DNA from 3 places in the Streptomyces sp. NBC_00005 genome. Region 2 is predicted to be linked to each of the others. Evidence: predicted binding sites of a transcription regulator. Region 2 holds the regulator's gene; each other region holds the start of a gene.
What was found. Region 2 encodes HspR, which represses chaperone genes until heat shock. Its sites were predicted from a motif close to TTGAGNNNNNNNNNCTCAA; they were not measured.

Region 1: dnaK (molecular chaperone DnaK) is a predicted target of HspR. The motif match lies at 7,595-7,613, and genes of this name have one in related genera.
Region 3: lon (endopeptidase La) is a predicted target of HspR. The motif match lies at 7,492-7,510, and genes of this name have one in related genera.

What each region holds. Positions count from the first base shown of each region.
Region 1 is NZ_CP108316.1:2,475,767-2,486,029, reverse strand. Features, by position in the region: gene OG303_RS11825 (DedA family protein) at 1-628, opposite strand, end outside; gene OG303_RS11820 (MBL fold metallo-hydrolase) at 625-1,398, opposite strand; gene OG303_RS11815 (hypothetical protein) at 1,483-1,884, shown strand; gene OG303_RS11810 (alkaline phosphatase family protein) at 2,021-4,045, shown strand; gene OG303_RS11805 (ATP-binding protein) at 4,154-5,215, shown strand; gene OG303_RS11800 (DUF2201 family putative metallopeptidase) at 5,212-7,008, shown strand; gene OG303_RS11795 (OsmC family protein) at 7,079-7,507, shown strand; gene dnaK (molecular chaperone DnaK) at 7,660-9,537, shown strand; partial or broken gene OG303_RS11785 (respiratory nitrate reductase subunit gamma) at 9,541-9,723, opposite strand; gene OG303_RS11780 (respiratory nitrate reductase subunit gamma) at 9,699-9,821, opposite strand; gene narJ (nitrate reductase molybdenum cofactor assembly chaperone) at 9,818-10,263, opposite strand, start outside.
Region 2 is NZ_CP108316.1:5,215,153-5,225,415, reverse strand. Features, by position in the region: gene dnaK (molecular chaperone DnaK) at 1-834, shown strand, start outside; gene grpE (nucleotide exchange factor GrpE) at 831-1,496, shown strand; gene dnaJ (molecular chaperone DnaJ) at 1,530-2,708, shown strand; gene OG303_RS23990 (heat shock protein transcriptional repressor HspR) at 2,714-3,163, shown strand; gene OG303_RS23985 (substrate-binding domain-containing protein) at 3,424-4,530, shown strand; gene OG303_RS23980 (transglutaminase N-terminal domain-containing protein) at 4,582-5,445, opposite strand; gene OG303_RS23975 (alpha-E domain-containing protein) at 5,447-6,379, opposite strand; gene OG303_RS23970 (circularly permuted type 2 ATP-grasp protein) at 6,376-7,920, opposite strand; gene OG303_RS23965 (LuxR C-terminal-related transcriptional regulator) at 8,174-9,214, shown strand; gene OG303_RS23960 (LuxR C-terminal-related transcriptional regulator) at 9,168-10,202, opposite strand; gene OG303_RS23955 (helix-turn-helix transcriptional regulator) at 10,235-10,263, opposite strand, start outside.
Region 3 is NZ_CP108316.1:3,929,741-3,940,003, reverse strand. Features, by position in the region: gene OG303_RS17985 (spermidine synthase) at 21-698, opposite strand; gene OG303_RS17980 (glycoside hydrolase family 3 protein) at 801-2,546, opposite strand; gene OG303_RS17975 (MFS transporter) at 2,574-3,893, opposite strand; gene OG303_RS17970 (TetR/AcrR family transcriptional regulator) at 4,106-4,765, shown strand; gene OG303_RS17965 (rhomboid-like protein) at 4,970-5,764, shown strand; gene OG303_RS17960 (sulfatase) at 5,761-7,290, opposite strand; gene lon (endopeptidase La) at 7,533-9,947, shown strand; gene OG303_RS17950 (lysozyme) at 10,050-10,263, opposite strand, start outside.

The sequences.
Region 1 (10,263 bases), 2.7 Mb from region 2:
CCCCTTGGGCACCCTTCCGCAGGCGTCGCCAGACACCCGGCACCACACTGATGACCAGGGTCAGCCCAACCGCCGCCACCACGCCCTCCCAGGGCTCGTCGAACAGCGAACCGCCCAGAATCCCGATCAACTGATATGTCACAGCCCAGGCCAGGCACGCCGGCAGATTCCCGCGGGCAAACCGCCGCAACGGCCACCGAGCCATGAGGCACGCCAGCATCACCGGGATGCGACCCGCCGGCACGAGCCGAGACAGCACCAGCACAGCCACGCCGTGCTCCGCGAGTTTCGACTGCGCCTGCGCGAGCCGCTCCTCCGGCGCCCGCGCCCGAATCGCCTCCAGCCACCGCGACCCGTTCTTCGACCGCATGCCGCGCCGCCCGAGCCAGTACAGCGTCGCGTCGCCGAGGAACGCCGCCAGCGAAGCCGTCACGAACACCAGCGCCAGCGCGAACGGCGCCGTCTGGTGAAAGGCCACCACGGCCGCCGAACTCACCAGCGCCCCCGTGGGAATCACCGGCACCAATGCCCCGAACAGCACCAGCAGGAACAGCGACGGATACCCGAGCGCCTGCTGGGTCGACTCGGGTGGCACGGTCGTCGTCGCGGTGACGGCGAGCAGTATCACCGTGCGACCTCCAGCCGCACACTCTCCCCGTGCCCGAGGCGGTGCACCGCCACCTCGGGTGCGCTCTCGGCCGCGAGGCGCACGAACTCGTCGCCGGGCGCGTGGAATTCGTGCGGGCGCACGGCGTCCATCCCGATCGGCCAGTACGTGCCGTAGTGCACCGGCACCGCACTGCGCGGCGACAGCCGGGCCAGCGCCTGAGCGGCTCGCCCGGCGTCCAGGTGCCCTTCCCCGAGGTAGGGACCCCAGCCGCCCACCGGCAGCAGCGCCACGTCGACCGGCCCGACCTCCTGCGCCATCCCGTCGAACAGCCCGGTGTCCCCGGCGAAGTACGTCCGCGCCTCGCCCTCGATGACGTAGCCGAGCGCGGGGGAGCGATGCGGCCCGAGCGGCAGCCGCCGCCCGTCGTGCCGCGCGGGCACGGCCCGTACGACCACTTCGCCGACCGTCACCTCGTCCCCGGGCGTCACTTCGCTCACGGTGAGGTGGCTGAGCCGCCGCAGCCCCGGTACCGCCCGGGGTGCGCCCCGGGGCACCAGCAGGAGCGTGCCCTCGGCGAGCCGCTCCAGCGAGGGAACATGCAGGTGGTCGGCGTGCAGATGCGACACGAGCGCCACGTCCGCGCGCCAGGCCGCGGGCGGCGGCAGTTCCCCGCGACGGCGGCGGAGATGGGCGAGGCGGCTGGCGAACAGAGGGTCGGTGAGCAGGCGCACGTCCGAGTCCGCGACCGTGCAGGTCGCGTGGCCCCACCAGGTGATCTCCACCGGCACCTCTTTGCCTCCTTCGCGCGACTCCCCCGAAGCCTACGGGCAGGAGTAGGGTCGGCGCCGAAACCCAGAGGTGAGGGGGACGCCATGGGACCGGTGCGCGTGACGGCGATCGCGAGTCTGACGCCGCTGGAGGAACTGGACGCCGATCCTTTCCTGGTGGACTCCCGCAGCCAGCACGCGATGTGCGCGCGCTGGGCCGCCGAGCGGGGCTACATCGTCAGCCGGGAACTCCTGGTGCGGGGTCTGCGGGCCGACCACTGCGTGCTGTGGGACGGCGTCCGGCCGGGGACCGATCTGTTCGTGGCGCCCAGCCGCCGGGTGCTGGAGAGCGCGCTGTCGTCCGTCGAGGAGTTCACCGCGGAGTGCGCCCGGCGCGGGGTGCGGGTGGAGACGGTGGGCTCCGCGGAGCCCTGCTACGACGCGCAGATGAAGGCACGGGTGCATCGGCGCCTGTCGATGCCGACAGCCGGATACGACGGCCGCTGAGGCACCCCCCTTTCGGTGACAGAACTGGTTGTCCGACCCTTGTGACAGTCTGAGTAGAGGCCCGCACCGACGACGGGCCAGGACGTGAGGTGGGCTGGGCGTGCGTGGCGGGCGTTGGCGGCGGGTCGCCAGTCAGATGGGGCGGAGCGTCGCGGTGTGGGCGGTCTCCACGGTCACGCTGCTCGTGCTCGCCGGGATCCTCCCCGACTTCCAGCTCCAGTCCGCGGACGGCGACAGCGCCACCCGCATCGCCGTCACGGCGGCGTTCGGCGCCGGCGCCTTCGGTCTGCTGTCGGCTCTGGTGTGGCCGCTGCTGGTCCGGCTGCTGCTGCTCGTGCCCGCGCTGGTCCTCGGGCTGCTGGTGTTCTTCCTCAACGGCTCGCTGCTGCTCCTCGCGCTGCGCATCAACCCCTCCGGCGACAGCGAGGCCGCCCCCGAGACCGCCGTCATCGTCGCGGCCGTGATGTCCGCCGTCGCCTCCGCCACCGGCGCCGCCCTCGCCGTGCGGGACGACGACGCCTACCGGCGCCGCCTCTACCGCCTGTCCGACCGCCGCCGTCGAAGCCGGCCACCGGGCCCGTCCGCGCAGGGCACGGTCTTCCTGCAACTCGACGGCGTCGGGCACGACGTCCTCCTGGCAGCGGTCGGCAAGGGCCTGATGCCCACCGTCGCCCGGTGGCTGGAGAGCAGCCATCGGCTCACCCCCTGGCGCACCGACTGGTCCAGCCAGACCGGCGCCAGCCAGCTCGGCATCCTGCACGGCAGCAACCACGACATCCCGGCGTTCCGCTGGTACGAGAAGGACAGCCGCGAGGTGATGGTCTGCAACCGGCCGACCAGCGCCGCCGAACTCCAGCGCCGGGCCGTCGAGCACACCGGCGACGGCGGCCTCCTCACCGTCGACGGCGCGAGCCGCGGCAACCTCTTCAGCGGCGGCGCCGACGAGCAGGCCCTGGTGCTGTCCATCGCCACCCGCCGCCGCGGCCGCGAGAACCGGTCCCGGGCGGGCTACTTCGCGTACTTCTCCGACCCGGCCAACGCGGTGCGCACCGCCATGTCCTTCGTCGCCGAAGTCGGCCGCGAGATCGGCCAGTCCACCCGGGCCCGGATCAGGAAGGAGCGCCCCCGCGTCGCCCGCGGCGGCCTCTACCCCTTCGTCCGCGCCTTCGCGACGGTCGTCGAACGGGACGTCGTCGTCGCCGCGGTGATGGGCGACATGCTCGCCGGGCGCACCGCCGTCTACGCCGACCTGGTGGCGTACGACGAAGTGGCGCACCACTCCGGGCCGACCAGCCGCGACGCCGAGAAGGTCCTCGAACGCCTCGACCGCTCCCTGGCGCTGATCGCGAACGTCGCCGAGCACGCCCCACGGCCGTACCGCATCGTCGTCCTGTCCGACCATGGCCAGAGCCCCGGCGAGACCTTCCGTGCCCGCTACGGCCTCGGCCTCGGCGACCTGGTGCGGGCCGGGTGCGGGCTGCCCGTGCCGCGCAAGGCGCAGCGCACCCACAGCGGGGCCGAGGCCCGCGCCGCCGTGCGTGCGGCGCTCCGCCGGCCTGTCGAGGAGGGCGGCGAGGAGTACCGCCCCTCGCGCCGCCATTCCGAGCCGCTCGTGCTGGCCTCCGGGAACCTCGGCCTGGTCTCCTTCCCGGACGTGCCGCACCGGATGAGCAAGGAGGAGATCGACGCCCGCCACCCGGCCCTGCTGACGACGCTCGCCAACCACCCCGGCATCGGCTTCCTGCTCGTGCGCAGCGAGCAGCACGGCGGGGTCGTGCTCGGGGCGTACGGCGCGGAGATCCCGCTCGGTCGACTCGACGAGAATCCGGGCCCGTTGGCGGTGTTCGGACCGGGTGCCGCCGACGCCGTGCGCCGCACGCACTCCTTCCCGCACACCGCCGACATCATGGTCAACTCCTTCCACGACCCGGCCGACGGCGAGGTCCTCGCGTTCGAGGAGCAGATCGGCTCGCACGGCGGGCTCGGCGGCGCCCAGGGCAGCCCCTTCCTGCTCTCGCCGCTCGCGTTCTCCGAGCCGGTCGACGACGACGGCGACCTCGTCGGCGCCGAGCACGTCCACCGCGTCCTGCGCCGCTGGCTGCGCGAGACGAACGGCCCCCAGGTGCCCTTGGAGACGGAGCCGGAGGAGCGGGCCGCCTGAGAGCCGGTGCCCGGAAAATCGGCTGCGCCCGCAGATCCGTGGGCACACACTGTCCGTATCGGACATCGCGCACCTGCGCGCCCCTCTCGAACACCCTGGAGCCGCTGCGTGCAGGCAGCCGTCACCGTCACTCCCACCCGTATCCCGGAACTGCTGCTCGGTCTCGCCACCGTGCGGCCGGTCTTCATCTGGGGTGCCCCCGGCATCGGAAAGTCGTCCCTCGTCAGGGACTTCGCCGAGTCGCTGGGACTGGAGTGCGTGAGCCTGCTCGGCACGCAGCTCGCGCCCGAGGACCTGATCGGCGTCCCGCAGATCCGCGACGGGCGGTCCGTCTTCTGCCCGCCGGAGGCCATCGCCCGTGACGAGCCGTACTGCCTGTTCCTGGACGAGCTGAACGCGGCCACACCGGATGTCCAGAAGGCGTTCTACTCGCTGATCCTCGACCGCCGCATCGGCAACTACGAACTGCCGAAGGGCTCGATCGTCATAGGCGCCGGCAACCGGGCCACGGACAACGCGCTCGCCCGCCCCATCGCCTCCGCCCTGGTCAACCGCCTCACCCATGTGCACCTGGAGGCGTCCGCCAAGGACTGGCTGACCTGGGCCGCGAACAACGGCATCCACCCCTGGATCCTCGACCACCTCACCGACCGGCCCGACCACCTGTGGTCCAAGCCGCCGAAGACCGAGGAGCCCTTCTCCACGCCCCGCTCCTGGCACATGCTCTCCGACGCGCTGCACTCCTTCGGGCAGGGCCTCGACGAGGAGACGCTGAAGGTCCTCGCGCACGGCACGCTGACGCCCGTGCACGCGACCGCCTTCTGTGGCTACGTCAAGATCGTGCGCAGCCAGTTCGGCATCGAGGCCGTCATCAAGGGTGACGCCCGCTGGCCGAACCGCCTCGAGGACCGCGACCTGCTCTACTACCTCGCCGAGTCCTTCCGCGGGCGCCTGATGAAGGAACTCCCGGTCAGCAAGGAGCACATGTCGGCGAACGGCCGGCAGACCGCGTACCGCGCCAAGTCGCTGCTCGTGCAGCTCGCGGAGATCTCCGTGGAGGTCGCCCAGACCGTCATCGCCTCCGACACGGACGGCAACCCCGTGCTGCCCTCGTGGTTCCTCATCGAGGCCGCCCGGGACATGCCCCGCCTGGTGGAGGCGCGCCGGTGAGCCGTACCCGGGGCAAGGCGCAGAAGAAGCGGGACCCCGCTGCCGAGGCGTTCGCCGAGGGGATGCGGCTGGTGAAGGCCAACCCGGCGCTGGCGGCCGTCGAGTTCGGCGTCTGCCGGCAGGAGGAGTGCAGGTTCGCGCCCCGCGACGGGCTCGTGGCCGTCGACTCGGACGGCGACCTGCACGTCCACCCGAGGCGCCTGGCCGAACCGGCCGCCTGGGCCTGGGCGCTCGCGCACGCCGTCCTGCATCTGGGCTTCGGGCACGTCCCGGCGGCGAAGGGCGAGCGCACCCAGCCCGACCGGTTCGACCTCGCCGCGCGCTGCGTCGTCGTCAACCGCTTCCTGCTGAACTTCACCATCGGTACGACCCCGGAGGAGCTGCCCGCCTCCTATCCGGACGGGGACGAGGAGCAACTCGCCGCGCGCTGGCGGCGGAACGGGCTCCCGGCCGCGTACGAGCGCTGCGGCACGGCGGGCGACCAGCCCGACCAGCTGCTCCTGCGGTGGGTGGGCTGGGCCCAACCCCCCGACTGGCAGCTGGCGTTCGCCACCGCACTGACCCGGACCGTGTCCGCGGCGATGGACCTGGCGGGCGGCCGCCGTGACTCCCTCGACGGCGCGGTGGTACCGCAGCGCCCCTGGCAGAAGGCCCTGAGCTGGTTCATCTCCTCCTACCCGCTGCTCGGCGGCATCGCGGCCGGCATCACCCTCGTCGCCGACGCCGAACTCACCCGCGCACACGGTATCTCCGTGGCGGCGGTGAACCCGGAGGCCGGCGAGATCTACGTCAATCCGCTGCGGACCTTCGACGACGAGGAATGGCGGTTCATCCTCGGCCACGAGATGCTGCACGCCGCCCTGCGCCACGGCGACCGCTGCGGTACCCGCGACCCCTACCTCTTCAACATCGCCTGCGACTACGTCATCAACGGCTGGCTCAGCGAGATGCAGGTCGGCACGATGCCCGAAGGGCTGCTGTACGACCCGGAGTTGAAGGACCTGTCCGCCGAGGAGGTCTACGACCGCATGGCCGGCGACCTGCGCCGGACGCGCCGCCTGGCCACGTTGCGCGGCAAGGGCACGGGCGACATCCTCGGCGGTCCGCTCGGCAGCCCGCGCGACTACGTCGACCTCGACGAGTTCTACCGCCGCGGCCTGTGCCACGGCCTGGACCTGCACCAGCAGCAGGAACGCGGTTACCTCCCCGGCGGCCTGGTCGAGGAGATCCGCACACTCAGCCACCCGCCCCTGCCCTGGGACGCCCGACTCGCCCGCTGGTTCGACGAGTTCGTGCCCCGCCCGGAGCCTGTACGGTCGTACGCCCGCCCCTCGCGCCGCCAGTCCTCCACCCCGGACATCCCGCGTGCGGGCCGCTACTTCCCGCCCGAGGAGGTCGCCCGCTGCACCTTCGGCGTGGTCCTCGACACCTCCGGCTCCATGGACCGCACCCTCCTCGGCAAGGCCCTGGGCGCCATCGCCTCGTACGCCGAGGCCCGCGACGTACCGGCCGCCCGCGTGGTCTTCTGCGACGCGGCCCCGCACGACGCCGGCTATCTCCCGGTCACGGAGATCGCCGGCCGCGTCCGGGTCCACGGCCGCGGCGGCACGGTCCTGCAGCCCGGCATCGACCTCCTCCATCGGGCCGACGACTTCCCGCGGTCCGCGCCGGTCCTCGTCATCACGGACGGCTGGTGCGACGTGCTGCGGGTGCGGCGCGAGCACGCATATCTCATCCCGCAGGGGGCGCGGCTGCCGTTCAGTGCCCGTGGACCGGTCTTCCGCGTGCAGTGAGCGCGTGCGGTGAGCCGGAATGTGATCGGATGGGATCCCAAGGAACACCCAGAATTCGGAAGGATTCACCGTGGCAACCACGCGCTCCGCACACACCGTCTGGGAAGGCAACCTGATCGAGGGCAACGGGGTCGTCTCCTTCGACTCCTCCGGCGCCATCGCCCAGCAGCCGGTCACGTGGGCCTCGCGCGCCCAGGACGCGAACGGCAAGACCAGCCCCGAGGAGCTGATCGCCGCCGCCCACTCCAGCTGCTTCTCCATGGCGCTGTCGCACGCTCTGGCGGGCGCCGGCACCCCGCCCACCAAGCTCATCACCTCGGCCGACGTGAATTTTCAGCCGGGTGAGGGCATCACGGGCATCCATCTGACCGTCGAGGGCACGGTCCCCGGCATCGACAACGACGCGTTCGTCGTCGCCGCCGAGGACGCCAAGGCCAACTGCCCGGTCAGCCAGGCCCTCACCGGCACCACCATCACGCTGTCGGCCAAGCTCGCCTGACACCCGTACGCGGACGTCCGCCGGTGCCGCGCCTCCCGCCGAGGGGGCGCGGCACCGTTCTTTTCCGGGTACCCGGGGTACGCGGCATTGACAACGGCGCACTCAAGTTTTGTGCTGGTGGGTGAAGAGTGCCCTGGCGGAAGGGGACGGAGATGGCACGTGCGGTCGGGATCGATCTCGGGACCACGAACTCGGTGGTCGCCGTCCTGGAGGGCGGCGAACCCACGGTCGTCGCCAACGCGGAGGGGGCCAGGACCACACCCTCGGTCGTGGCCTTCGCCAAGAACGGGGAGGTGCTGGTCGGAGAGGTGGCCAAGCGGCAGGCCGTGACGAACGTGGAGCGGACCGCCCGCTCGGTGAAGCGGCACATGGGCGAAGCGCAGTGGCGCTTCCCCGATCAGGGCTCCGTGGACGGGACGCGCTACCGGGCGCAGGAGCTGTCCGCGCGGGTCCTGCAGAAGCTGAAGCGGGACGCGGAGTCCTACCTCGGCGAGGACGTCACGGACGCGGTGATCACCGTACCGGCGTACTTCGACGACTCGCAGCGGCAGGCGACCAAGGAGGCCGGGGAGATCGCGGGGCTGAAGGTCCTGCGAATCATCAACGAGCCGACGGCCGCCGCCCTCGCCTACGGCCTGGACCGGGGCGAGGAGCAGACCGTGCTGGTCTTCGACCTCGGCGGCGGCACCTTCGACGTGTCGCTCCTGGAGATCGGCGACGGCGTCATCGAGGTCAAGGCGACCAACGGCGACACCCACCTCGGCGGCGACGACTGGGACCAGCGGATCGTCGAGCACCTGGTCAAGACGTTCAAGGGGCAGTACGGCATCGACCTCGGCAACGACAAGATGGCGGTTCAGCGCCTGCGCGAGGGTGCCGAGAAGGCCAAGATCGAGCTGTCCAGCTCGTCCGAGACGACGATCAACCTGCCCTACATCACCGCCTCCGCCGAGGGGCCCCTGCACCTCGACGAGAAGATGACCCGCGCCCAGTTCCAGGAGCTCACAGCCGACCTCCTCGACCGCTGCAAGACCCCCTTCCACCAGGCGGTCAAGGACGCCGGCATCAAGCTGTCCGCGGTCGACCACGTCATCCTCGTCGGCGGCTCGACGCGGATGCCCGCGGTCACCGAACTGGTCAAGGAGCTCACCGGCAAGGACCCGCACAAGGGCGTCAACCCCGATGAGGTCGTGGCCGTCGGTGCGGCCCTCCAGGCCGGCGTCATCCGGGGCGACGTGAAGGACGTCCTCCTGCTCGACGTCACCCCGCTGTCCCTGGGCATCGAGACCAAGGGCGGCATCATGACGAAGCTGATCGAGCGCAACACGACCATCCCGACCCGGCGTGCGGAGATCTTCACGACGGCCACCGACAACCAGCCCTCGGTGGGCATCCAGGTCTACCAGGGCGAGCGTGAAATCGCCGCGTACAACAAGAAGTTGGGCGTCTTCGACCTGACGGGGCTGCCGCCCGCCCCGCGCGGGATCCCGCAGATCGAGGTCGCCTTCGACATCGACGCGAACGGCATCATGCACGTGTCGGCCAAGGACCTGGCCACCGGCCGCGAGCAGAAGATGACGGTGACCGGCGGCTCGGCGCTCCCCAAGGACGACATCGACCGCATGATGCGCGAGGCCGAGCAGTACGCCGAGGAGGACCGCCAGCGCCGCGAGTCCGCCGAGACCCGGAACCAGGCCGAACAACTCGTCTACCAGACCGAGAAGTTCATACGGGACAACGAGGAGCGGATCCCCGCCGAGACCAGGTCGGAGGTGGAGGCTGCGGCGACAGAGCTGAAGGGCCTCTTGGAACGGAACGCGGAAACCAACGAGCTGCGCACCGGCGTCGAGAAACTCGCCACCGTCAGTCAGAAGATGGGCCAGGCGATGTACGCCCAGGCCGACCAGCCCCCGACCGACACCGGCACCGGCACCGGCACCGAACAGCACACCTCACCGCAGGAAGAGGAGGGCGTGGTCGACGCGGAGATCGTGGACGAGGACCGGGACACGAAGGGCGGCGCCGCTTAAGCATCACGAAACCTGGGAGCCCATCCGCTCCCAACCCCGCCGCTCCGGCCGCGGCCCCAGCTGTTCGGGGTCGCGGCTGCGGTACACCAGATACGGCCGGAACAGGTACTGCACCGGCGCGCTGAACATGTGGACCAGGCGGGTGTACGGCACCAGGGCGATCAGCGCCATGCCGACCACCGCGTGGTCCAGCCGTACTTGTCGTAGCGGTAGCGCCAGATCAGGCCGGCGACGAGCAGGGCGAGGACGACGTACGGCAGGACGCCCCACAGCAGCGTGGTCATGGGCGCGCCCCTGGGTGTGCGATCGGCAGTGTGGCGCACACGGCGTCCAGGACGGATGCGTACGGTGTGCCGAAGTCGGTGAGCCGGGAACGGAGTTGTTCCAGGCCGGCCCGGTGTTCGGTGAGGAGGCCCGTGTCCCCGGTGCGGGCCGCGAACTCCAGGACCGCGGGCAGGAAGTCGGGCAGTTCCTCGCCGGTGAACTCGAGGCCCGCGGCGCGGTAGACCTCCTTGAAGCGGACCAGCGACATGCCGCGCCGCCGGGTGTCCCCGTCCTGCCACCAGCTCAGGTAGAGGCTGTGGCGGTTCTTGAAGTCGAAGACCTGGACGTAGTGCGCGGCCAGTTCATGGGCCGGAGTGACCGCCGCGTGGTCCACGAACTCCCGCAGCTGCGGGGCCGCTTCACGCAGCAGCGGCAGCCGGGCGCGGAAGTCCTCGTCGGGGT
Region 2 (10,263 bases):
GACGAGGTCGTCGCCATCGGCGCCGCCCTGCAGGCCGGTGTCCTCAAGGGTGAGGTCAAGGACGTCCTGCTCCTCGACGTGACCCCGCTGTCCCTCGGTATCGAGACCAAGGGCGGCATCATGACGAAGCTCATCGAGCGGAACACGACGATCCCGACCAAGCGGTCCGAGATCTTCACCACCGCCGAGGACAACCAGCCGTCCGTGCAGATCCAGGTCTACCAGGGCGAGCGCGAGATCGCGGCGTACAACAAGAAGCTCGGGATGTTCGAGCTGACCGGTCTGCCGCCGGCCCCGCGCGGTGTCCCGCAGATCGAGGTCGCCTTCGACATCGACGCCAACGGCATCATGCACGTGACCGCGAAGGACCTGGGCACGGGCAAGGAGCAGAAGATGACCGTCACCGGCGGCTCCTCGCTGCCGAAGGACGAGGTCGACCGGATGCGCCAGGAGGCCGAGAAGTACGCGGAGGAGGACCACGCCCGCCGCGAGGCCGCCGAGAGCCGCAACCAGGGCGAGCAGCTCGTCTACCAGACGGAGAAGTTCCTCAAGGACAACGAGGACAAGGTCCCGGGCGAGATCAAGACCGAGGTCGAGGCGTCCGTCGAGGAGCTGAAGGCCGCGCTCAAGGGCGAGGACACCGCCGAGATCCGCACCGCCACCGAGAAGGTCGCGGCCGTCTCGCAGAAGCTGGGCCAGGCCATGTACGCCGACGCCCAGTCCTCGCAGGCCGCCGCGGGCGGCGAGGCTCCCGGTGCCGAGGCCCCCAAGGCCGACGATGACGTCGTCGACGCCGAGATCGTCGACGAGGACCGCAAGGACGGTGCCGCGTGACGGAGGAGACCCCGGGTTTCGACGAGAAGCCTGACGTCCCCTCCGGCGCCACCCCCGACGACGCCGAGCCGCAGGCCGCCTCCCCCTCCTCGGGGGAGGGGGCGGCCCCGGCCGGGGACGCAGCAGTACAGATCGCCGGTCTGACGGCCCAGCTGGACCAGGTGCGCAAGGCGCTCGACGAGCGCACCGCGGACCTCCAGCGGCTCCAGGCCGAGTTCCAGAACTACCGCCGCCGGGTCGAGCGGGACCGGATCACGGTCAAGGAGATCGCCATCGCGAACCTCCTGACCGAGCTCCTGCCCGTACTCGACGACATCGGCCGCGCGCGGGAACACGGCGAACTCGTCGGCGGATTCAAGTCCGTCGCGGAGTCGCTGGAGACCGTGGCGGCGAAGATGGGGCTGCAGCAGTTCGGCAAGGAGGGCGAGCCCTTCGACCCGACGATCCACGAGGCCCTGATGCACTCGTACGCGCCGGACGTCACCGAGACGACGTGCGTGGCGATTCTGCAGCCCGGGTATCGCTTCGGCGAGCGCACCATCCGCCCCGCGCGGGTGGCCGTGGCCGAACCCCAGCCGGGGGCGCAGACCGTCAAGGCGGACTCCCAGGATTCTGCCGAGGCGGCCGACGACAAGGAGAGCGGTGGCCCGGACGAGGGCTGAGTTTGAACCGATGAGAAAGGAGGGGCGTCGAGGATGAGCACCAAGGACTTCATCGAGAAGGACTACTACAAGGTCCTCGGCGTCCCCAAGGACGCCACCGAGGCCGAGATCAAGAAGGCGTACCGGAAGCTCGCCCGCGAGTTCCACCCGGACGCCAACAAGGGCAACGCCAAGGCCGAGGAGCGCTTCAAGGAGATCTCCGAGGCGAACGACATCCTCGGGGACCCCAAGAAGCGCAAGGAGTACGACGAGGCCCGCGCCCTCTTCGGCAACGGCGGCTTCCGTCCGGGGCCGGGCGCGGGCGGCGGGAACTTCAACTTCGACCTGGGTGACCTCTTCGGAGGCGGCACCCAGGGCGGCCAGGGTTCCGGCGGCTTCGGCGGCGGGATCGGTGACGTCTTCGGGGGCCTGTTCAACCGCGGCAGCTCCGGCACCACCCGGGTGCAGCCCAGGCGCGGCCAGGACGTCGACACCGAGGTCAGCCTCAGCTTCACCGAGGCGATCGAGGGGGCGACGGTCCCGCTGCGCATGTCCTCGCAGTCACCCTGCAAGGCCTGTTCCGGCACCGGCGACGCGAACGGCAACCCCCGGGTGTGCCCGACGTGCGTCGGCACCGGCCAGGTGGCGCGGGGCTCCGGCGGCGGTTTCTCGCTCACCGACCCCTGCCCGGACTGCAAGGGCCGCGGCCTGATCGCGGAGAACCCCTGCGACGTCTGCAAGGGCAGCGGTCGCGCCAAGTCGTCCCGGACCATGCAGGTCCGCATCCCCGCCGGGGTGTCGGACGGCCAGCGCATCCGGCTGCGCGGCAAGGGCGCACCGGGTGAACGGGGCGGCCCCGCAGGCGACTTGTACGTCACCGTGCACGTCGACGCGCACCCGGTGTTCGGCCGCAAGGGCGACAACCTGACCGTCACCGTCCCGGTGACGTTCACGGAGGCGGCCCTCGGCGGCGAGGTCAGGGTCCCCACCCTGGGCGGCCCTCCCGTCACCCTGAAGCTGCCGCCCGGCACGCCCAACGGGCGCACCATGCGGGCCCGCGGCAAGGGCGCGGTCCGCAAGGACGGCACCCGCGGCGACCTCCTGGTCACCGTCGAGGTGAGTGTCCCGGCGGACCTGACGGGGAAGGCTCGTGACGCGCTCGAGGCGTATCGCGAGGCAACCGCGGGCGAGGACCCGCGGGCGGAGCTGTTCCAGGCCGCGAAGGGAGCTTGACAGAGATGGACGGCCGTCGACGCAACCCGTACGAACTGACCGAGGAAACCCCGGTCTACGTCATCTCGGTGGCGGCCCAGCTCTCCGGCCTGCACCCGCAGACCCTGCGCCAGTACGACCGGCTCGGCCTGGTCTCGCCCGACCGCACGCCCGGCCGCGGCCGCCGTTACTCGGCCCGCGACATCGAACTGCTGCGTGCCGTGCAGCAGTTGTCCCAGGACGAGGGCATCAACCTGGCCGGCATCAAGCGGATCATCGAACTGGAGAACCAGGTGGCCGCGCTCCAGCAGCGCGTCGCCGAACTCCAGACGGCGGTCGAGGGCGCGGCGGCGGCCATGCAGCAGCGCGAGGCGGCGGTGCACGCGTCGTACCGCCGTGACCTGGTTCCGTACCAGGAGGTGCAGCAGACCAGCGCGCTGGTGGTGTGGCGGCCGAAGCGGCAGCAGTCCGACTGAGGCCGTCGCAATCAAGCCGTGAGAGGGGCCCGGAGAAAACCTCCGGGCCCCTCTCGTATGCCGGTTGTGGGCGAGTGCAGAGACCGTAAAGGGCGGTAGGAGGCGATTCCGCCATGTCTTCACAAGATCCACAGGGCGTGGTGTTGCGCACTCGTTAAGTATTCTGCTTGACGTCCGGGGTCGGCTCCGCGTTGGCTTTTCAGTCACCTGGGTTGCACTGCTGCACCCGCGTCCGGAAGACACCAGAAGTGAGCATCTCCATGCGTCGTACCGCCATAGCCGTCGCAGTGTCCGCCATGACTCTGTCGCTCTCCTCCTGCGGCGCGCTGAACGTGACGGGGGACGGCAGCTCGGCGAGCCCGACGAAGGGGAACGACGTCACCATCGGGCTGCTCCTGCCGGAGACGGCCAACACCCGGTACGAGGACTTCGACTACCCCATCATCAAGTCCCAGGTCGCCTCGCTCACCAAGAAGCGGGGCAAGGTCGACTACGCCAACGCGGGCCAGAACGCGGACAAGCAGGCGAGCCAGATGCAGAAGATGATCGACGACAAGGTCGACATCATCCTGCTGGACGCCGTGGACTCGCACGCCATCGCCGGTGAGGTGAAGAAGGCGAAGGACGCCGGTATCCCGGTCATCGCCTACGACCGGCTGGCCGAGGGCCCCATCGACGCGTACATCTCCTTCGACAACGAACTCGTCGGCGAGGTCCAGGCCCGCTCCCTGCTCGACGCGCTGGGCAGCGACGTCGACACCTCCGACAAGATCGTCATGATGAACGGCTCGCCCACCGACCCGAACGCCAAGCAGTTCAAGGCGGGCGCCCTGTCCGAACTCAACGGCAAGGTGACGATCGCCAAGTCGTACGACACCAAGGACTGGGACCCGAAGAACGCCGAGGCCAACATGACCGCGGCGATCAACGCGATCGGCAAGGGCAACATCGCCGGCGTCTACTCCGCCAACGACGGCATGGCCGGCGGCATCGTCAAGGCCATGGAGGATGCCGGCATCACCAAGCTGCCGCCGCTCACCGGGCAGGACGCGGAACTCGCGGCCGTGCAGCGGGTCGTGTCGGGCGAGCAGTACATGAGCGTCTACAAGTCGTACCCGCAGGAGGCCCAGGCCGCCGCGCAGATGGCGGTGGCCAAGGTGCAGGGCAAGGACATCGAGTTCGACGCCCTCACCCAGGACACGGTCGACAGCCCCACCAACAAGGACATCCCCGCGCAGCTCGTCACCGTGACCGCCCTGACGAAGAAGAACATCAAGGCGACGGTCGTCGCGGACGGCATCTACAAGATCTCGCAGATCTGCACGTCGAAGTACGCGTCGGACTGCGCGGCGATCGGCCTGAAGTAGGCGACGAGGGCCGAGGAGCGGCAGGCCGCCCCCCGACCATCTCCCGGGCGTTCACCCCACCCGGGTGAACTCCACCGACACCTCCGGCGGGCCGCCCGCCACGCCCCGGTAGATCCCCTTGTGCGGGGTGACGTCGTCGTAGTCGCGGCCCCGGCCCACCACCACGTGGGACTCGTCGGCGCGGGTCCGGTTGGTGGGGTCGTAGCCGCACCAGTCGCCCGCCCAGTACTCGATCCAGGCGTGGCTCTGTCCGGCGACGGGGCGGTGCAGTTCGGCCTCGCGCTCCGGGTGGAGGTAGCCGGAGACGTACCGCGTGGGCAGCCCCAGGCTCCGCAGCAGGGCGATGGTGAGGTGCGTGATGTCCTGGCAGACGCCCGCGCCCTGCTCCCAGGCCTCCGCGGCGGACGTGTTCACGCTTGTGGCGCCCGGGACGAAGGACACCCGGTCGGCGACCAGGGCCGAGACCGCGATCGCCGTCCCGTGCGGGTCGAGGCCGGCCGCCGCCTTCCGCGCCTTCTTGACCAGCTTCGCCGGGACCGTCGTACGGCCCGTCGGGTCCGCGAACTCCAACAGGCGGGAGTTCGCGGTCTGTTCGGCCACCTCCGCCCAGGTGGGCGCCGGCGGCAGCGGTTCCGGCGGGGACGTCTCGACCAGGCTGGAGGCTGTGATGGTGAGGGTGCCGTGCGGGTCCATCAGGTCGAAGCCGGTGACCTGGGTGCCCCAGTAGTCCCAGTACGACCAGGTGGCGGTCGCGGGGCTGACGGTGACGCGGGCGTCCAGGGTGGTCTGGCCGGGGAGCGTCAGCGGGGTCATGCGGAGCTCGTTGTGCGAGGAGGCCGCGGGCTGGGCGTAGGAGACGCGGGTGGTGTGCTTGATGCGGAGGCGGCGCGTGCCCTGAGTGCTCATGATGCTCATCTCACGCTCCTTCCTGGGCCCACTCGATGGGCCCCTGGTACGGGAAGAACCGCTCGGCCACCGCGTCCGCGGACGCCATGCAGGCCTGTTGCAAGTCCCCCAGCAGTGCGGGCAGTTGGCTCTCCAGGGCGTGTGTGTCCAGATACTCGAGGCCGGTGCGCAGCCGGCCGATCGGGCGGCGTGCCGGGTCCTGGCGGGGGCGGCCGAGGGCGGTGAGGCACTCCTCGGCGGTGGTCAGGGCGTGCAGCGCGGAGCGCGGGAAGTCCCGGTCCAGGAGCAGGAATTCGGCCACCCGCGGGGTGTCGCCGAAACCGCCGTACACGCGCGCGTACGCCTCGTCGGCGCCCGAAGCGCTCAGCAGCGTCGGCCAGTCGGGCGCGTGCGCGGCGTCCAGCACGCGCACGGACAGCAGCCGTACGGTCATGTCCACCCGCTCCAGGCTGCGGCCCAGCACGACGAAACGCCAGCTGTCGTCGCGGCTCATGGTCGAGTCGGCGAGCCCGAAGAACAGGGCCGCCCGGCGGCGGACCAGCTCCAGATAGGCGTAAGGGCCGGTACGGCGGGCCGCCAGCCGCTGGTCGGCCAGGGCGTGCCAGGTGGAGTTGAGGCACTCCCACATCTCGGAGGAGACGGCCTCACGGGCGCTTCGCGCGTTCAGCCGGGCGGCGCCAAGGGCGCCCTCGATCGAGCAGGTCGAGCGGGCGTCGAAGGCGAGCTGGTCCAGGACCTGTTGCATGTCCACGCGCTCGTCGCCCGCGTCGACGCCGAGGATCGCGTACAGCGACCGGCAGGCCACGTCCTCGTCGCGCCAGGGGTCCTCCAGCATGCGGTGCAGATACGCGTCGAGGATGCGGCCCGTGGCGTCCGCCCGCTCGACGTAACGGCCGGTCCAGGTCAGGGCCTCGGCTATCCGGGAGAGGATCACGTCGTTCACTGCTGCTGCGCCCCTTCCAGTACGACGGTGGGGATGCCGTCGGGTCCGAGCTGGCGCGGGGCCACCTCGGGGAGTGAGCCCTCGCCGACGGTGGCCGGCGGCTCGGCCGGGCCCTCCGCGAGCACCCAGGTGTCCTTGGAGCCGCCGCCCTGGCTGGAGTTGACGATCAGGTTGCCCTCCTGGAGGGCGACGCGGGTCAGCCCGCCGGGCAGCACCCAGACATCGTTGCCGTCGTTGACGGCGAACGGGCGCAGGTCGATGTGGCGCGGTGCCATCCGCTCGCCCGCGAGGGTCGGGGAGGTGGACAGGGCGACGGGCCGCTGGGCGATGAAGCCGCGCGGGTCGGCGGTGACGGCTTTGCGAGTGCGTTCGAGTGTCTTTGCGTCGGCCTTCGGTCCGATCACGATTCCCTGGCCGCCGGCGCCGTCGACGGGCTTGACGACCAGTTGGTCGATCTGGTCGAGGACCGCCTCCAACTGGCCTGGTTCGTCGGGCCGGAAGGACTCCACGTTGGGGAGAATCGGTTCCTCGGAGAGGTAGTAGCGGATCAGGTCGGGGACGTAGGTGTAGAGCAGTTTGTCGTCGGCGATCCCGTTGCCGACCGCATTCGCGAGTGTGACGTTGCCCGCCATGGCCGCGCCCATGATGCCGGGGCAGCCGATCACCGAGTCGGGGCGGAAGTGGAGCGGGTCGAGGAAGTCGTCGTCCAGGCGCCGGTATACGACGTGGACGGGCACCTCGCCGCGCGTGGTGCGCATCCACACGCGGTTGCTGCGGCAGACCAGGTCGTGTCCCTCCACCAGCTGCACGCCCATCAGGCGGGCGAGCAGGGCGTGTTCGAAGTAGGCGGCGTTGCTGGGGCCCGGGGTGAGGACGACGACCCTTGGGTCCTGTACCCCGTCGGGGGCGGCGGCACGCAGAGCGGCGAGGAGCCGCTGCGCGTACCCGTCGACGGGCAGGACGTGCTGTTCGGCGAAGAGGGACGGGAAGATCCGGGTCATGGCCCGGCGGTTCTCGATGACGTAACTGACCCCGCTGGGCACCCGCACGTTGTCCTCGAGCACCCGGAAGTCCCCGGCCTCGTCGCGTACGAGGTCGATGCCGGCGACGTGGATGCGCACCCCGCCCGGCGGCTCGACGCCCTGCGCCGCCCGGTGGAAATGCGGGGAGTTGAGAAGCAGCCGCCAGGGCACGACACCGTCGTCGAAGGCGCGGCAGTGCCCGTAGGCGTCGGCGAGGTAGGCCTCCAGGGCTCTGACTCTCTGGGCCACGCCGCGTTGGATGAGATCCCATTCGAGGGCGTCGAGGATGCGCGGCACCAGGTCCAGCGGCCAGGGTCGTTCCTCGCCCGCGAAGGCGTAGGTCACACCGCGGTCCGTGAAGGCGCGGGCCATCTGGTCCGCGCGGAACCTGAGTTCACTCGGCTCGATCGGCTGCAGCGCCGCCAGTACCGGCTCGTAGGCGGTTCTGACCTCACCCGGCCGCTCAAACATCTCGTCCCACGCATCGGCCAACGCGTATGCGTCAAATATGTCCGCCATGAGGGGACGTTAGAGGCGTTGTGTAACACAACGATCACTGCGGCATTTCCGGCAGCTTGCGCACCGGGGCGGAGCCGGCGGGGTGCCTCGGACCACCATCAGCTTGTTGCAGGACGGCTGGAGGAGGACCGTAGAAACCGGGAGTTATCGGGGCGTTACGGCGTTGACCTTTGGTCGAGCCGTGTTGCGGAGCCGGTCCGGTCCGCGCATAGTTGCGCTGCGGAACGCGGCGAAATCGGGGGTGGGATGAGCGATGGCCGGGCACGGGACGGACGAGCATCCACACGGTGCTGACCGACTGTGCGACGCCGGGGATCGTGTGTATTCCCGGGCCGTACGACGGGGCCGCGTGAGGCGCTGCGACGCCGAGCCGGTGCCCTGCCTGCTGGAGCTGGCCCTGCTGCACCCGGACCCCGACGACATGGACTGGCTGGTCCCGACGTCCCCGCAGGAGGTCATGACCCGGCTGCTGCGCGGGGTGTACGACGAGGTCAGCGCGAGTCAGCGGCGGGTGGGCGCGGCGGTCACCGCTGTCGAACGGTACGCGGGCCTGGGCCCCGCGACGCCGGCCGCCGGTTCCGCGGAGGGCACCGCGATCCGCGTCCTGGACGGGCTGTCGCGCATCCAGGCCGCGATGGACGAGGCCACCCAGGCGTGCACGACGGAGGTCCTCACGGTCCAGCCGGGCGGCATCCGTCCCGAGCACGAGCTGACGGAGGGGCTGCACCGGGCGCTGGCGCTGCGCAGCCGGGGAGTTCGCATGCGCGACCTGTACACGCATGTGGCCCGGCACGGACAGGGACTGCTCAACTACCTGGAACTGATGGGCGGTTCGGTCGAGGCCCGCACCCTCGACGAGGTGATCGACCGGCTGATCCTCTTCGACCGCACGGTGGCCTTCATCCCCGCCAACGCGGACCGCACCCTGGCCCTTGAGCTGCGCCACCCGGCCCTGGTCGCGTACCTGGTCACGGTCTTCGAGCGACTCTGGCGGCTGGCGATCCCGCTGACCGCGCCACTGCCCGACACCGGCATCGAGGGCATCTCCCACCGCGAGCAGTCCATCGCGGCGCTGCTGGCGGAGGGGCACCAGGACGCGGTGATCGCGGAGCGGCTCGGCATAAGCGTCCGCACCTGCCGCGCCCACATCGCCCGGCTCTCCGAGACCCTCGGCGCGGCCAGCCGGACCCAACTCGGCGTCCGTATCGCCCAGGTGGGCCTCGACGGCGCGCGTCACCCCGCCGACGTCACCCCGGTCGCTCTTCCCGGTCAAGAATCCCCGACTGTCCGATGAGATAGCCGAGTTGGGCCCGGCTCTCGCTGCCCAGGGTGGCCGCCAGCTTGACGATGTGGACCCGGGCGGTGCGGACGTTCAAGCCGAGGCGGTCGGCGATGTCGGCGTCGGTGTGGCCCTCGACGAGCAGGGCCGCGATGGCGCGCTGACGGTGGGTGACGCCCTTCGGGGACGGGTGCTGGACGGCCTCCGGGTACATGGGGGTGGCCAGGCGCCACAGCCGGTCGAACGTCGTGACGAAGAACGACAGCAGCGCCGGCTGGCGGACCTCGAGGGCGAGCGAGTTGTCCGTGCTCGCGGGCACGAAGGCGACCTTGCGGTCGATGACCAGCAGCCGCTGTGTCACCTCGTCGAGGGTGCGCGCCTCGACGTCGCCGGCCAGCTGCTCGTAGCGGGCGAGCACCGAGGGCGCGTGCCGCAGCGTGTGCTGGTAGAGCGTGCGGATACGGCCTCCGCGGCCCAGGAGCACCTGGTCGCGGGCGAGGGCCGCCGCGCGGCGCTCGGGGGAGATGCGGGTGTGGCTGGTGTGCGGCTGGATGGCGAGGAGCTCGCTGGAGGCGTCGGCCAGCGCGTGGTTGAGGGCCGCGTTGATCCGCTCCAGGCCGCTGAGCAGCCTGAGCGCCGGGGTGTCGTCCGGGGGTCCGGTACGGCGCTCACCGATCCGCAGGAGCGGTTCGAACGCCTCGGCCAGCCGCTCGCCTCGGCGCCGTTCGTCCGCGATGCGGTCCTCGGAGACCCGCAGCAACCGGCGCAGCGCCACGGCCGGGGCGACGGGCTCCAGCCAGGCGAGGTCGGAGACCGTGGGGTGCAGCAGCCCCGTGTCGACCAGGCAGGGGGCCGACACGGCGTCCCGGGCCGGTATCCGGCCCTCCCGCACCGCCCGCTCGTACAACTGCGCCCCGGCGGCGCACAGGTCCTCCACGCCGTGCTCGGCGTGCGGCACCGGGGCCACCCGCCGCCTCTCCTGGTCCTGCACCTCGCTGGTCATCCGGAAGCTCTCTTCGCATCGGCGCTCAGCACTCAGCTGTCGCGGTCCAGAATCCCCGACT
Region 3 (10,263 bases), 1.3 Mb from region 2:
GGGGAGTTACCGCGCCTCGGCTATCCAGGTCTGACAGCGATGTGCACGACGTCGGGAACGCCCCGGGCAACCGGGATCTCTTCGGTACGCACCTGTTGGAACCCGGCATTCCATAGGGTTCCTTCAAATTCCGGAGAGGGCTGCGCGGACCAAACGGCCAGTACCCCGCCCGGCTTCAACACCCTTGCGCAGCTTGTCAGTCCGCTCGGCGAGTAGAGATCGTCGTTGCCCTCGGTGACGGTCCAGTCGGGGCCGTTGTCGATGTCCAGGCAGAGGGCGTCGAACGTGTCGGATGTCTCATTGACGTAAGCGATCAGATCCCTCTCCACGATCTCCGTGCGCGGATCGGTGATGGCATATGCCGACAGGGCGGCGAGGGCACCGTCCAGATGCCAGTCGATGATGGCCCGCTCGCGTTCCACGACCGTGATCGCGCCCCAGCGGGGGTCGGCCGCCGCATGCGCGAGCGAGAACCCCACGCCCAGGCCTCCGATCAGCACGTTCGGCTCCGCGCGGGGGCCCAGGGCCTCGCGTGCGGCGTCCACGAGCAGCCGCTCCGAGCGGCCGTCCGAGGTGTCCATCAGGAAGCAGCCGTTGGCGATGATCTGCAGTAACTCGCCGTGCCGGCGCAGCACGACCTCGCCGTACGGGCCCTCGCGACGGTCCAGGACCACAGGGATGTCGTAGCTGGCGGTCATGGCCCCATCCTGCACGAACTCTGCTTTACGGCCATGCGTATTAAAGGTGACCGGAGGGGAACCCGGGGCCCGCTCCCCCCACAGGCCGGGCCCCGGGAGTTGTCAGACGTCCAGGCCGTGTCCGTGCGTGAACACCGGGTCCTGGGTGTCGTCGGGCACGTCGGGCCGGGCCGCCTGCACCGCCGCCATCGAGCGCGGCAGCTCGAACGGCAGCCTGCCCTCGGCCTTCGCCCGCCCGAAGGCCACGTCCAGCACGGCCGCGTCCGACGCTCCGAAGTCCGCCACGAGGGCCGCCGCGCGTTCGGCGATCTCCGGTAGTACGGCGGGCCGTTCGAGGTTCACGCACACCAGGCTCGGCACCGTGTCCAGCAGCCGCAGGATCTCCTTCAGCTCGTCCTCCGGGAACGCGAGCGAGCCCGCGTGGAAGAACGACTCGAAGGCGCCGGGCCGTTGCTCGTAGGGGGTCCTCAGCCGCAGTACCGCCAGATCCGCCTCGGCCGGGTCGGCGACCACGTTGCCGTACGCCGCCGCCGTCTGCTCGTTCACGCCCTGGACGTACAGGTCGGGGCGGCCCCGCAGCGGCAGCAGGTCACGGTTGCTCAGCACCGTCAGCGCGCGCCGCTGGGCGGCCTCGCCGAGTGCCGTGAACTCGGCGGCGCCGACCGTCTCTTCGGCCTTGTCGGGGTCGGCGTACGGGTTCTCGAACAGCCCCAGCACGAACTTCTCGCGCAGCAGCCGCCGTACGGAGCGGTCGATCCGTTCCTCGGAGATCCGCCCGGAGCGGACCAGTTCCACGATCACCTCGGGGCACTGCTCGCCGCCGAACTGGTCGCTGCCGGCGTCCAGCGCCCTGGCCGCGCGCTCGGCGACGGTGAGGTGCTCGACGCCCCAGGCGCGCGCCTCGGCCGGCTCGCCCATGATCTCGCCGTCGGTCAGCAGGCCCCAGTCGGTGCAGATGATGCCGTCGAAGCCGAGGCGCTCGCGCAACAGCCCGGTCAGTACGCCCTTGTTGAAGCCGAAGCCGACCTCCTCCCAGTCGGTGCCCACGGGTTGGCCGTAGTACGGCATCATCTGCGAGCAGCCGGCCTCGACGGCGGCCACGAACGGTGCGAGGTGGTACTCGCGCATCCCGCCCGGGTACACCTGCTCCTTCCCGTACGGGAAGTGCGGGTCCTCGCCGTCCTTCTGCGCGCCGCCGCCGGGGAAGTGCTTGACCATGGCGGCGACCGACTCCGGGCCGAGCCTCGGACCCTGCAGGCCGCGTACGTACGCCCGTACGAGCTCGGCCGCGACCTCGGCGCGGGAGCCGAAGGTGCCGGACTGGCGTGACCAGCGCGGCTCGGTGGCCAGGTCGATCTGCGGGTGCAGCGCGACCCGGAAGCCGACCGCCAGGTACTCGCGGCGCACGGTGTCCGCGAACCGCTCCACCAGCTCCGCGTCGCCGATCGCGGCCAGCCCCAGCGGTTCGGGCCAGGCCGAGAAGTCCCCGGCGAGGAAGGAGGCGCCCGGGTTGTCGGTGAACGCGTGGCGGGGGTCGGTGGAGAGGGTGACCGGGATGCCGAGCCGGGTGTCCGCCGCGAGTTCCTGGACCCGGTTGACCCACTGGGCGGTCTCGCGGGCGCCGCCCTGGCCGATCAGGTTGAAGTGCGTGAGGTGGCGCCCGGCGACCAGCTCGGTGGTGTCGTACCGGAGGAAGCCGCCCTTCTCGGCGAGCGTGCCGCCCGGGCCCATGGCGAGCATCGTGTGGAACAGCTGGCCCGCCTTCTCCTGAAGGGTCATGCGGGCCAGCAGGTCGTCCACCCGTTCGTCGACGGGGCGGTCCGGATCGCGGTACGCGGGGGTGGTCATCCTGAACTTCCTTGCCTACGACGGGATCTACTTGACCGAGCGGACGAACTGGACGGCGAGCGCGCCCAGTACGGCGGCGATCGCCCCGAACAGGAACAGCGCGCCGTAGTTGCCGCCGCCGCCGATCGCGAGGAGCGCCGGGGCGACGATGGGGACGAGGGACTGGGGGAGGGCGTTGCCGATGTTGAGGACGCCCATGTCCTTGGCGGACTCCTCGGGATTGGGCAGGACGGCCGCGGCGAGCGCCATGTCGACCGACAGATACAGGCCTTCGCCGAGACCGAAGACGACCAGCGCGGCGACGTACGTGCCGAAGGTCTGGGCCGAGGCGATCATCGCGAGGCTGACGGCCATCACGAGCGAGGCGCCCAGGACGTACGGCTTGCGGCGGCCGGACCTGTCGGAGAGCAGACCGCCGAGCAGGGAGCCCAGGACGGTCGCGGCGACCATGGCCAGGGTGCCGGTGAAGACCTTGCCGGTCACCTGGGCGCTGTCGTACCCGAGACGGTCCATCAGGAAGTAGACCTGGTAGCTGGTCACGCAGGAGGCGCCCGTGAAGACCAGGAAGCGGCCGGCGAAGTTCCACGCGAAGTCCGGGTGCCTGCGCGGGCTGACCCAGAAGCTGCGCAGGAACTCCTTGACGGAGTACGGCGCGAAGGCGCCGGCGCGGGCCGGGCGGTCCTTCATCACGGCGGCCAGGTAGCCGACCGCGCCGATCCCGATGACGCCGGGGACGAGGAAGGCGAGGGCCATGGAGCCGGAGAACAGCTGGGCCAGCGCCGAACCGCCGATCATCGACAGGGAGATCGTGCTGCCGACCAGGCCGGAGACGCGGGCCTGCTGATGCGGCGGGATCAGGTCCGGGACGGTGGACGTGAGCGCGGCCAGGGCGGCGTTGATGCCGAGTTGGGCCAGCGCCCAGCCGGCCATGAGCGCCGGGACTCCGGTGCCGAGGGCCACGACCAGCAGACCGGCGAAACCGGTCACCATGCCGCCGATCAGCCAGGGTCGACGGCGGCCGAAGCGGCTGGTGGTGCGGTCGGAGAGGGCGCCGAAGACCGGGTTGCCGATCATCGCCAGCAGGGCGCCGACCGAGAGCACCTGGCCGAGCGCGGCACCGCGGTCCGCCTCCGGCACGATCTGGGCGACCCGCAGGGCGAGGGTCACCATCACCGGGGTGAGCACGGCGAGATAGGCGCCGAACTGCGCGAGGACGAGCGCGAGGACGAGGCTGGCGGGCGCAGACGGCAGGGGATGCCCGGTGGACGACGGGGGTTCACCCGCGCGAGCGGATTCGAGCGCTGGGGAGGGCGTCTCGTCGAGCGGCGCGTCGTGGCTCAGGGCCATGGCGACTCCTGGGGACGGGGGCGGCTTCGTTGCCGCGCCGGCCCGATCAGGGAAGCAGCAAAACCGAGTGGGTAGTAGGTTTTGGTCGCGTGGCCTGAATCACCGTGCACATGGCTTGAAAAGAAGGCGGTGATTACTCGTGTAACCGACGGTCACGCGCGCGTGCCGTACGCCAGGACCGGCGTGCCCGCAGCCGGGCTATCGTGACGGTCATGGTCGACAAGGAGAGCCGCCCTCCGCGCAAAGGCCCAGGCCGCGGGACGTACGCCGTGGGTGACGAGCGGCGGCTGCGGATCCTCGACGCCGCCGTCGAGCACTTCGCGCAGTGGGGCTTCCACGCCTCCTCCCTGGCCCGGATCGCCAAGGATGTCGGGATCACCCAGGGCGGGCTGCTGCACCACTTCCGCAGCAAGGAGGATTTGCTGGTGCAGGTTCTCGCGCGCATCGACCGGGCCGACGGGGAGAAGTTCTTCTCCCGCGACTTCGTCTCGGCCACCGAGTGCTTCGCGACCATCGCCCGGCTCGCCGAGTACAACAGCCAACGGCTCGGCCGCACCCGCATGTTCAACGTCCTCGCCGCGGAGGCGGGCGACCCCGACCACCCCGCGCACGCCTACTTCACCGAGCGGTACGCCAAACTCGTGGAGCACACCTCGGCCACGCTGCGGCGGGCCGTCGACGCCGGCGAACTGAAGCCCGGCACCGACCTCGTGGCGGTGTCGCAGGAACTCGCGGCCGTGATGGACGGACTGCAGCTGCAATGGGTGCTCGACCCCAAGGGGTTCGACATGGTCGGGCGGATGCGGGCGTACCTGGATCGGGTGCTTCGGTCGCTCACGGTGACGGGGGCGGGACTGCCCTCGGACGCGTAGGTCCGCGGCTGTCCCCGAACTGTCCCCGGCTGTCCCCGGCGCGGGAAAAGCGTGGAGCGCGGAAAAGCGGTGGGCGCGCAAATGCCGGGCGGACGTGGAAAAAGCCTTAAAGGTTGCTGTGAATCGCCGCTTTCGTGGCCTCTGTCATAGACAGCGACCCGTGGGATTGCGAAAGGGTGGGGTGAACGGAAGGAGTGCCTCACCGTGGAACCGACCGCGACGGCCGAAGCGGAACCCTTGGCCGCGTCCCGTCCCGACGCCGCGCGCCTTCCGGACGCCTGCGAACTCCTGGACGGCATGCCGCGTCAGCGCGGCTCGGCGAGAGCCACGGCGACCGGCGCGACCACGGTGCCGGCGCCCGTCCCCGCGGTCCGTACCGTCCGCCCCTGGCGCCTCCTGCCCACCCCCACCGGAACGCCGTTCACCTTCGGCTACGCGGCCGTTCTGGCCCTCACCTCACTGATCACCGCGTACGCCGCCCCCTCCCTCGTCCACACGCTGCACCAGGCCTCCAGCACCGACGTGGCGCACCTCGTGCAGACGCCCGTGCTGGTGCTGCTGGCCAGCGCGCTGTGGATCGCGGGCGGGATCACCTCGCCGTACGTGGTCGTCTTCCTGGTCGTCCTGACCGCCCTGGAGCGGCGGATAGGCGGGGCGCGCACGGCCGTCGTCTTCCTGCTCGGGCATGTCCTGGCCACCCTCGCGACCGAGGGCCCGGTGGGTCTCGCGGTCCTGGTGGGCCACCTCCCCGACAGCTCCCTGCACCGCCTCGACTACGGCATCAGCTTCGGGGTGGCCGCCAGCGTCGGCGCCCTGGCCGGGCTGCTCACGCCGTGGCTGCGCTGGCCGGTGCTGGTCCTGTTCGGCGGGATGCTGGTCCAGGACCTGATCGAGTTCACGGACCCGATGACCAACTGGGGCCATCTGATCTCGCTGTCGATAGGCATGGCGACGTGGCCGCTGATCAGGCGCTGGTACCGGGCGGGACGGGCGGCCTAGGAGCCCTTGGAACCCGCCGTGCGGGCCGCGGCCAGTCCGCGGGCCAGGCCTGGAACGCCGAGCCCGCGCTCCTGTTCCTCGCTCGCCCCGTGCAGCCGGTTGGCGAGCTGACAGGGGTCTTTGGCGAGGTCGTAGTACTCCCGGAACAGCACCTCCCCACTGCCCTGCGGACGGCCCCTCTTGTCGAGGCGTGTCCGGTAGTACTCGGTGTACTGCTCCGCCTTGCCGATGTACGACGCCCAGGTGTGGATCGGCTGTTTGTCCTGCTGGTTCCACCACCACTCGGCGAGCAGGTGGGTGCGGTCGTTGCGCCGGTCGAGCAGGGAGTGGCCGTCGTGCGGGGTGTCCGGGGTGATGCCGGCCGCGTCCAGGAACGTGGGCGCGATGTCGACGTGGCCGGTGAGCCGGTCGTCGCCGCTGCCCGATCCGAAGCCGCCGGCCGGCCACGACAGCTGGAAGGGCACCTCCAGGCTCGGCCGGTACGGTACCGACTTGCGCAGCCAGCCGTGGTCGCCCCAGCACAGGCCGTGGTCGCTGGTGAACAGCACCAGGGTGTTCTCCAACTGGCCGAGCGAGCGCAGCTTCGTGCGGAAGTCGCGCATCGCGTCGTCCACCGAGAGCAGGGTGCGCAACTGGCGTTCGCGCAGGGCCTTTCCCTGGGCGAAGGAGTGGTGCGCCCTGCGCAGGAACGGCGGCTTGTCGGCCTTGTCGCGCTCGAAGACGGAGGACCGCCCCTCCCAGTAGGGCACGCGCGCGTGGGCGTACCGCCGCTCAGGGATGTTCAGTTCGTGCGCGCTGCGCGTGGCGACGTACGCGAACCAGGGCCGCTCGTCGACGCGGGAGGCCTCGATGAAGGCGAGGGCGCGGTCCTTGATGACGGCGGTGTTGTAGCCGGGGAGGTTCCGGACGGTCCCGTTGTCGTTGTAGTGGCCGTTGTAGTACGCCACCGGTTCCTGGAGCAGCCACTCGTCGAAGTGCGGCGGGTTGTCGCCGGTGTGCCAGAAGTTGAGGTACTTGCCGAACAGGCCCGTGCGGTAGCCGGCCTCGTGCAACTGCCGCTGCACGGTGGTGCGTTGGTCCAGGTGGTAGGGGTGCTGGGTGTCGAGGACGCCGTGGTTGTGGGCGTACCGCCCCGACATGATCGAGGCGCGGGAGGGCGCGCACAGCGGGGTGTTGGCGTGTGCGCGCCCGAAGGTGACGCCGTTTCCGCCGAGCCAGTCGAGGGTCCGGGGGAGTGCCCAGTCCGTCTCCTTCGGCTGGTCGTCGGTGAGGACGAGCAGGATGTTGGGGCGGTGGTCGGATCGGGGGCGGCGACTGGGGGTCGGGGACGGGGCCCGGCTCGTGGCCGGGGCGGCGGTACGGCGGGCCGCGTTGGCGGCGGGGGTGCTCCCGGTGGGCCCGGCGGTGCCGGAGCCGTCGCCGCCCACCGCCCGCACGACGAGGGGTACGGCTGCCCCTGCCGCCACCACGGCCGCCCCCGCGATCACGGCACGCCGGGCGGGCCCCCGCCGCTGTTCCTCGCTCATGCGCTTCCCCCTGTGAACGAGCTTGCAGTTTGCAGGCCCTTCCTGTGAACGGGGATGCATCTCGGCCCGTCCGGCGTTTGAGGATCAGGGCGACCAGGCCGGAGCGGGAGTCCGGGAGCGGTGGCCCGGCCGACGCAGGCAGCAACACCCCGATCGCTGACAGCGAACGTCACCCCGGGAACATTCGCGGAGCCCCGTGCATTGAGTCGATGTAACTCAACTTGACTGCCGGAGGGTAGATCATGGCTTCGACGTCCACACCGCTCACTTTGCCCGTGCTGCCACTCGACGACGAGGTCGTGCTGCCCGGCATGGTGGTGCCGCTGGACCTGAACGACCCCGACGTACGCGCCGCTGTGGAGGCCGCCCAGGCCGCCGCCCGGTCCGAGCCGGGCAAGCCCAGGGTCCTGCTGGTGCCACGCATCGACGGGACGTACCCGGGCACGGGAGTGCTCGGCACCGTCGAGCAGGTCGGCCGGCTGGCCGACGGCGACCCGGGCGCCCTGATCCGCGGCCGCGGCCGGGTGCGTATCGGCGCCGGCACCACAGGGCCGGGCGCGGCGCTGTGGGTCGAGGGGACGAGGATCGACGAGAGCGTGCCCGAGCCGCAGCCCGGTCACGTCACCGAACTGGTCAAGGAGTACAAGGCCCTCGCCACCGCCTGGCTGCGCAAGCGCGCCGCCTGGCAGGTCGTGGACCGCGTGCAGGCCATCGACGACGTCTCCACGCTCGCGGACAACTCCGGATACTCGCCCTTCCTCACCACCGACCAGAAGATCGAGCTGCTCGAGACCGCCGACCCGGTCGCCCGTCTCAAGCTCGCCACCCAGCAGCTGCGCGACCACCTCGCCGAGCAGGACGTCGCCGAGACCATCGCCAAGGACGTCCAGGAGGGCGTCGACAAGCAGCAGCGCGAGTTCCTGCTCCGCCGCCAGCTGGAAGCCGTACGCAAGGAACTGCGCGACCTGAACGGCGAGCAGGACGGCGAGGAGTCCGACGACTACCGCGCCCGCGTGGAGGCCGCCGACCTGCCGGAGAACGTACGGGAGGCCGCCCTCAAGGAGGTCGACAAGCTGGAGCGGTCCAGCGACCAGTCCCCCGAGGGCTCCTGGATCCGCACCTGGCTGGACACCGTCCTCGAATTGCCGTGGAACGAACGGACCGAGGACGTCTACGACATCCAGGGCGCGAAGGCCGTCCTCGACGCCGAGCACTCCGGACTGGAGGACGTGAAGGAGCGGATCACCGAGTACCTGGCGGTGCGCAAGCGCCGCAGTGACCGCGGTCTCGGCGTGATCGGCGGCCGGCGCGGAGGCGCCGTGCTGGCCCTGGTCGGCCCGCCCGGCGTCGGCAAGACCTCGCTCGGCGAGTCCGTCGCGCACGCCATGGGCCGCAAGTTCGTCCGCGTCGCCCTCGGTGGCGTGCGGGACGAGGCGGAGATCCGCGGCCACCGGCGTACGTACGTCGGCGCGCTGCCCGGCCGTGTCGTCCGCGCCATCAAGGAGGCCGGGTCGATGAACCCGGTGGTCCTGCTGGACGAGATCGACAAGGTGGGCTCCGACTTCCGCGGCGACCCCGCGGCCGCCCTCCTGGAGGTCCTGGACCCGGCGCAGAACCACACCTTCCGCGACCACTACCTGGAGGTCGAACTCGACCTGAGCGACGTGGTGTTCCTCGCCACGGCGAACGTCCTGGAGGCCATCCCGGAGGCCCTGCTCGACCGTATGGAGCTGGTTCGCCTCGACGGCTACACCGAGGACGAGAAGGTCGTCATCGCCCGCGACCACCTGCTTCCGCGCCAGCTGGAGCGGGCGGGTCTGGACAAGGACGAGGTGGCCCTGGATGAGAGCGCGCTGCGCAAGCTCGCCGGCGAGTACACCCGCGAGGCGGGCGTGCGCACCCTGGAGCGGTCCATCGCCCGGCTGCTCCGCAAGGTCGCGGCCCAGCACGAACTGGGCGACCGGGACCTGCCGTTCACCATCACGGACGGCGATCTGCGCGCCCTGATCGGCCGGCCGCACCACGTGCCCGAGTCCGCCACCGACCCGGCCGAGCGCCGTACGGCGGTCCCGGGTGTGGCGACGGGCCTCGCGGTCACCGGAGCGGGCGGAGACGTCCTCTTCGTGGAGGCGTCCCTCGCCGACCCGGAGACGGGCGCGGCGGGTCTGACCCTCACGGGCCAGCTCGGCGACGTGATGAAGGAGTCGGCACAGATCGCGCTGAGCTTCCTGCGCAGCCACGGCGCGGAACTGGAGCTGCCGGTCGCGGACCTCAAGGACCGCGGCGTCCACATCCACTTCCCGGCGGGCGCGGTCCCGAAGGACGGCCCGAGCGCGGGCGTCACGATGACGACGGCCCTGGCGTCGCTCCTGTCCGGCCGCCTGGTCCGCACGGACGTGGCGATGACCGGCGAGGTCTCGCTGACCGGCCGGGTCCTGCCCATCGGCGGCGTGAAGCAGAAGCTGCTCGCCGCGCACCGGGCGGGCGTCACCACGGTCGTCATCCCCAAGCGCAACGAACCCGACCTGGACGACGTCCCCGCGGAGGTGCTGGACAAGCTCGACGTCCACGCCGTGACGGACGTCCGCCAGGTCCTGGAACTGGCCCTCGCGCCCGCCACGAGCGCCGCGACGCGGGAGGTTCCGGTGGCGGCGTGACGCCGAAGGTTCCGGTGGCGGCGTGACGGACGCCATCGGACAGGCAAGGCCCGGGTCCCGTGAGGGAGGCCCGGGCCTTCGTCTTGTGCGTACGGGGGAGGGTCAGCCGTTGGCGAGGGCGACCACCCGGTCCAGGGCCCCGTTGAACTTGTCGTGGTCCCCGACGGTCGGCCCCGACGAGGTGTACTGCCACATCGTGTAGTAGCTCCAGCCGGCGGGCAGCGTGCCGGGGTCCGACGCGTACCGCGCGATCCACAGCGGGTTGGCGGACGCGAAGCCGCCGTAGTTCCCGGTGCAGTCGGTCCACCAGCTGGTC